DNA from 3 places in the Brevibacillus sp. YAE8 genome. Region 2 is predicted to be linked to each of the others. Evidence: a T-box and tRNA genes for the amino acid it is inferred to sense, from the RefSeq annotation. Region 2 holds a T-box; the other regions hold tRNA genes.
What was found. The T-box of region 2 lies ahead of serS (serine--tRNA ligase). A T-box ahead of a tRNA ligase gene usually reads a tRNA of that ligase, here a tRNA-Ser.
Positions count from the first base shown of each region.

Region 1: it has a tRNA-Ser gene. The T-box ahead of serS (serine--tRNA ligase) is inferred to sense a tRNA for this amino acid. The anticodon was not compared.
Region 3: it has a tRNA-Ser gene. The T-box ahead of serS (serine--tRNA ligase) is inferred to sense a tRNA for this amino acid. The anticodon was not compared.

Region 1 is NZ_BAAIYG010000017.1:86,508-88,776, forward strand. Features, by position in the region: gene AC27IT_RS18580 (hypothetical protein) at 618-1,307, opposite strand; tRNA gene AC27IT_RS18585 (tRNA-Ser) at 1,485-1,573, opposite strand; gene AC27IT_RS18590 (pseudouridine synthase) at 1,734-2,269, shown strand, end outside.
Region 2 is NZ_BAAIYG010000043.1:6,069-8,337, forward strand. Features, by position in the region: gene pdxT (pyridoxal 5'-phosphate synthase glutaminase subunit PdxT) at 1-468, shown strand, start outside; T-box leader at 605-826, shown strand; gene serS (serine--tRNA ligase) at 879-2,159, shown strand.
Region 3 is NZ_BAAIYG010000003.1:465,566-467,834, forward strand. Features, by position in the region: gene AC27IT_RS07785 (acyl-CoA synthetase) at 1-977, opposite strand, end outside; tRNA gene AC27IT_RS07790 (tRNA-Ser) at 1,333-1,421, opposite strand; gene AC27IT_RS07795 (aldehyde dehydrogenase family protein) at 1,500-2,269, opposite strand, start outside.

The DNA.
Region 1 (2,269 bases), on a different contig from region 2:
TTCGGTTTACAGCGTCTGTTTTATACATATACCCCTATGGGTATTATAATATGTGCAGAGGTTTTCTTTGTCAACAGGGATTCGCTTTGTTTTTGGCAAGGGGGTGTTGTCCGGTGCAAGGGTGACAGGTGACGGCTGGCGGGCTGTTGCTGGCGGCTGTCACGAATCCGTCCATTCCGGCATTTTGTTGATTTGTCTGCGGAGGAAACGGATGTGTACGTGGTAGACAAACAGTTTGCGTGAACGTATGTGCGGACGCATGAGGCGGGATGGTGTGGGCCTTATTTTTGCAGGAGGTGAGGAAACAAAAAAGACAGCTTTCGTTCACTGTCCTTTTGACATTCATTTGATGCTGGATTTGTTCGGCAATAAGTAAAACAAAAATATGCCCTCGACAATGGAGAACAAGTCATTGTAATAATAATTAGGGAATCGGGTTTGATGCTGTTTATTAAGCTTTTCCGTTACATATAATCTGGAGTTGTCGGAAAAGACAATGGTTGCTCGTTGGGCGAATATCGAGCTTCGCATGCCTGTGCCGTCCGTGTCATGTATAAATTGTATCGCATGTCCAAAAGTCTTTTTCAAAACCTCCAAATTTGTGGCAGGGTTGCCGATCATAAATCACCAATCTCTTTAAGAAGGGATTTCCATTCCTTTCCTTCCCTCGCCCAAATCCAATCCTCGGAGTCATCCGGATTTCCTTTTTCGCTTACGACCTCTTGATATGGCTTCGCATAGCGTTTTTCAAAGTAATTTATCGTCTCTACTATGAAGCGGATACGACTTAAATTCCCGCCATGAGAAGGAGAAGACAATTCCCCCATTTTCTCTTTTTGTTCATAGATTTCAACTATTTCACGAACCGGGATTCTTTCTTCTGTCGGTGAGATCCACAACGTATTTTCACATATTCGCGCTTGCTTGTTTCTCCGGGAGCGCTCTACTCCAATAAAGCGGCCAGCGTAAATCCAGTTATTAATCGTCGTAATGCTCACTCCGAAAAATTTCGCTAGCTGCCCTGTTGAATATGTTCTTCCAAACTCTTCTTCTTGTGCAACATGCATCAAAATCGAACCAAGCTTTTGCAGTTCTTTCTGTAATTCGGCATGCATTTCTTGATTAGGATATTGCTCGAGAATTTTCTTCACTTCACTCTGAAGCTCGCTTGACAGGGAAGTTGTTTTTCTAATGACATTGAATAACACCTTAAAAGTCGCTTCGGCCTTTTCCGGATCACTCCCTACCTCAGCAATGACCCGCTCAAATGTTTTACGCTCGGCCTCACTTATGGCCATATACCTCACCTCACTCACCTCCTATTCTATCCAAACTGCAAGTCAACTACAAGATAAACTGCAACATAACTGCAACCTTCTATTTTCAATATAGTCAGGTGTTCACGCAAATATCCCAGCATTTCCTTCGGCTTTTTTGCAACAAAAAATGACCCAACGGATTTATCCGTTGAGCCACTTTGTAAGCGGAGAGAGTGGGATTCGAACCCACGCACGCCTCACGACGCCTAACGCATTTCGAGTGCGTCCCCTTATGACCACTTGGGTATCTCTCCATATTTGTTTGTCAGAAACATCACTAACTATAGCAAATCCGAGAAAAAAGTGCAAGAGCTAACTTCTGTGCTTCCCCTTGATTTGCTCGCCGCATTAGGCCAAACTAATAACAACACCTAGTATGGGGATTTTTGACCAGAAGAAAAGCGAGGAACATACATGAAACGAGAACGTTTGGACAAGGTGCTGGCAAATATGGCGTTCGGCACACGCAAGGAAGTGAAGGCGCTGGTGAAGCAAGGACTGGTCGTCGTGGACGGCGTGGTCGCGACCGATCCGGGCATGCACGTCATTGCCGAAGAGCAGGATATCACCGTAGACGGGGAGCCGCTCAACTTCAAGCGCTGGGTTTACGTCCTGTTAAACAAACCCCCTGGGGTAGTTTCCGCGACCGAAGACAATGTGCATCAAACCGTAGTCGACCTGCTTCCTTATGAATGGGCGGTCAAGGTGCACCCGGTAGGCAGGCTGGACATCGACACAGAAGGGCTGCTGCTTTTGACCAACGACGGCCAGCTTTCACACAGCCTGCTGTCCCCGAAAAAGAAAGTGGACAAGGAGTATTTTGCCCGCATCGACGGCCCGGTCACAGAGCGGCATGTACAAGAGTTCGCCAAAGGGGTGGAACTGGAGGATTTCACCACGCTGCCTGCAAAGCTGGAGATTTTGTCTTCGGGAGAAACTTCCGAGGTACG
Region 2 (2,269 bases):
GAGCTGGACGGATTGGTTCTCCCAGGCGGAGAAAGCACGACGATCAGCAAGCTGATGCACAAGTACGGATTCATGGAGGCGCTCCAAGAGTTCGGAAAAGCAGGAAAGCCGATCTTCGGCACTTGTGCAGGCGCGATTCTTTTGGCCAAACAGATCGAGGGGCAAGATGATTGCCATCTCGGGCTGATGGCTATCAAGGTGGAGCGCAACGCGTTTGGCCGCCAAAAGGAGAGCTTCGAGGTGACAATGCCTGTGGCTGGTGTGGGTGCAGATTACCCGGCAGTGTTCATCCGGGCGCCATATATTATGGAAGTCGGAGAAAACGCAGAAGTGCTGGCCAAGTACGAAGAAAAGATCGTGGTAGCACGAGAAGGCCACTATCTGGCGGCCGCCTTTCACCCGGAATTGACGGAAGATGCAAGACTGCACAAATACTTCCTCGACATGGTGAAAGAATACAGAAGCTAATAAAAGCCAAGCTTGCATGAAAAGATCGGCATTGACAAAATGCCGGTCTTTTCTTTTTGGTACAAGATGATGGCGGAGCGCCCTTTACATACGTATAGAACCTGTAGTACAGTTAACAATAGAAGTATGTATGAATGAGAATGCGATGATGAGAACAAGTACTTCACATCAACCTGGTGTAGAGAGTCGGTGGTAGGTGCGAACCGATCCGGTATGTGAGGGAATCCATCTCGGAGTGGCAAAGGAATGAACTTTGCCCGGAACCGTCCCGTTATGACGGATGGAGTGGATAGATGCGCCAGGGTTGGGCATGTATCAACGAGGGTGGCAACGCGGGTACACAACACTCGTCCCTTATTAGGGGACGGGTGTTTTTTGCATTTTTATTATGGATTCGGAGGGATTCGAACATGTTGGACGTAAAAGTACTGCGGCAAGATTTGGAGGAAGTAAAACGCCGTTTGGCGCATCGCAATGAAGATATTTCCGCTCTGGATCAATTTGCAGAGGTCGATGAAAAACGCCGCCAAGTGATTCAGGAAGCAGAGGCGCTGAAAAATAAACGGAATACCGTGTCTGAGCAAGTAGCAGTCATGAAGCGGAACAAAGAGAATGCCGACCACCTGATCGCGGAAATGAAAGAAGTAAACGAACGCATCAAGAAGCTGGACGAAGAGCTGCGCAAGCTGGATGAGCAGTTGGAATTCATTTTGCTGAGCTTGCCAAACCTGCCGCACGAAAGCACGCCGATTGGGACTTCTGAAGACGACAACGTGGTGGCATGGACGTGGGGCGAGCCGCGCAGCTTTGGCTTCGAGACCAAACCGCATTGGGAGCTGGCCAGCCAGGCAGGGATTCTCGATTTTGAGACGGCTGCAAAAGTAACCGGAAGCCGCTTTGTCTTTTACAAAGGACTGGGAGCTCGCCTGGAGCGCGCATTGATGAACTTCATGATGGACCTGCATGCCACCGAGCACGGATACGAGGAAGTCATCCCGCCATACATCGTAAACCGCGCAAGCATGACCGGAACCGGACAGTTGCCGAAGTTTGAGGAAGATGCTTTCAAGCTGGAGGGACCAGACTACTTCCTGATTCCTACCGCAGAGGTGCCTGTCACCAACATGCACCGGGATGAAATTATGGATGGAGCAGATTTGCCGCGATACTATGCTGCTTTCAGCGCTTGTTTCCGTTCGGAAGCGGGATCGGCTGGTCGCGATACACGCGGGCTGATTCGCCAGCACCAATTCAACAAAGTGGAGTTGGTGAAATTCGTCAAACCGGAAGATTCGTATGATGAGCTGGATAAGCTGGTGAAAAACGCAGAGAAGGTACTGCAACTGCTTGGACTTCCGTACCGTGTCATGAGCATGTGCACGGGCGACCTCGGATTTACGGCAGCGAAGAAATTCGATCTGGAGGTATGGATTCCAAGCTCGAATACGTACCGCGAAATCTCGTCTTGCTCGAACTTCGAAGACTTCCAGGCTCGCCGCGCCAATATTCGTTTCCGCCGCGACACCAAATCGAAGCCGGAATTCGTGCATACACTGAACGGCTCGGGCCTCGCCATCGGCCGTACAGTAGCGGCGATTTTGGAAAACTACCAGGAAGCGGACGGAAGCATCACCATTCCGGAAGTGCTGCGTCCGTACATGGGCGGAGTAGCAAAAATCGAGCCGAAATAAGCGGGGGGAAGAACCCCATAAATAAGCACAGCAGCCTTTGATCTTTGTTTGGATCAGAGGCTGCTTTCTTTTTGGGCGGCGAAAAGGCGAGAGAGCAGGGGGAAAAGGCA
Region 3 (2,269 bases), on a different contig from region 2:
AGCGGCGCTACCTCTGTCTGCCCGTAAAAGTTGTAGAACTGTGCGTTCGGCAAGCGTGTCCCCAGCTCCTTCAGCACCTCCACCGGCATGATCGCCGCTCCGTAGTAGCACTTTTGCAGCGAGGACAGGTTGCGGGAGGCAAAATCGGGAGAGCGCAGCAAGGCAATCCAAACTGTTGGCGGGCAAAAAAGCTGTGTCGCCTTATGCGTCTCGACCATCTCCAGCATCAGGCCAGGCGTCGCCTGCTCCAAAATGATGCCCGTGCCCCCGAGATAAATATAGGGACCGAGAAAACAATGCAACTGTGCGCTGTGGAACAACGGGAGCGCGTGGATCGCCACGTCGTCGTGGGACATGTTCCCATCAATAATCGTGCTCACGTACTCGGACAAAATGCTGCCGTGCGTCAGCATGACCCCTTTTGGCCGCGACTCCGTACCGCTCGTGTACAAAATGTGGGCGACATCGTCGTCGGAAAGCTCCTGCTCCGGCTCGTCCGTGCTCGCGTCCTGAATCAACGTGCGAAACGGCACCCACTCCCCTTCCGGCTTTGCGGGTCTAGAGACAAGCGACAGCAGCTTGGGCGAAAGATCGGCCTGTCCAATCGCCTCTTGCGCCACGGCGAGAAACTCCGGTGCCACAAAGCAGGCGCTCACCTCCGCGTGCCCCAAAATAAACGCCACATCGCTCGTATTCAGCATGAAGTTGATTGGCACCATAATCAGTCCCGCTTTGGCCAGCGCGAAGTTGAGAATGACAAAATCCATGGAGTTTCGGGACAGCACCGCCACTCTCTCGCCTTTTTGCAAACCGTTGGCGAGGAAGGTGTGCGCCGCCTGATTGACAAGCTGATCCAGCTCGCTGTATGTAAGAACTTCCTCCTCAAACTGTAAGGCAATCTTGTCCGGGTAACGCATTCGGCTTCTTCGCAGGATGTCACCAAGCGTATTTCTTCTGGCTCGTTGGGCTTCGATCATCGTGATACCTCCCTCATCCTCGTTTCCCTTTTATTATATCTTAATTTTCTATATAATGTTTATTTTCTGATATTTTATCTTAAAAAAAAGCGGAAGCCCCCTCTGCATTATTGAAGCTGCCGCAGGCCCCAAGAAACAATCGAGTCCTTGTGTACAGCATATATCATATCGCGCCAAGCTTCGATATTGGTTCTTCTGGATTTTCAGGAAAAAAACGGCTGTCCTGCCCAGCGACCGTCTCGTTGCTGCCAAGCCCGCAGCTTGACCTTTTCCTGCTGTAAAAGAAAAAGACCTCTTCTGCAAAAAAGAGATCGCTTCGTCCTGTACATCCTATATCGGCTGCTTGCAAAAAAGATGGCGGAGGGAGCAGGATTCGAACCCGCGTGAGCTTGCACTCTAACGGTTTTCAAGACCGCCCCGTTATGACCACTTCGGTATCCCTCCGCGTTGCTGACTGATTTAACTATAGCATAGCGCCAAGCGCGCTTGCAAGCGCCTCCAGACCGACTGCCGCTGGCTGTCTCAGCGCTTGACCACCACGAGCTTCAGCTCGCTCAGCTCGTCTGTGGCGTATTTGACGCCTTCTCTTCCCAAGCCGCTTTCCTTGACGCCTCCATACGGCATATGATCGGCCCGGAAGGTGGGAATGTCGTTGATGATGACGCCTCCAACCCGCAGCTCATCTGCCGCTTCCAGCGCAGCCCTCAGGTTGTTCGTGTACACGCCTGCCTGCAGACCGTAGCGCGAGTCATTGACCAGGCGGATCGCTTCTTGCAGGGACGCTACCGGGTTGATGAGCACGACAGGCCCAAGCACTTCCTCGCAACAGATTTTGGCCGTATGCGGCACATGGGTCAAAACGGTCGGCAACAGCATCCGCTCCACCACTTCGCCGCAACAGGCAAGCCGTGCTCCCTGTTGCAGCGCCTCGCCAATCCACTCCAGCACACGCTCGGTCTGCCGCGGGTGAATCATTGCGGAAAAGTCAGCGTGCTCATCGAGCGAGTCGCCGCCGCAGAGCGCCTTCGTCTGCGCCACAAAGCGGCTGACAAACTCGTCGTACAGGCCCTCTGCGACGTAAATGCGCTGGACGGACGTGCAGACTTGGCCGGAATAAGCAAACGCGCCAAACAGGCAGCGCGGCACCACCTCGTCCAGTTGCGCGTCGGTATCGACGATGACCGCAGCGTTGGCCCCCAGCTCCAAAATCACTTTTTTCAGGCCAGCGCGGTTGCGAATGTCGATCCCGACCGCCGGGCTTCCCGTAAAGCTCAAGGCGCGAACTCTTGGGT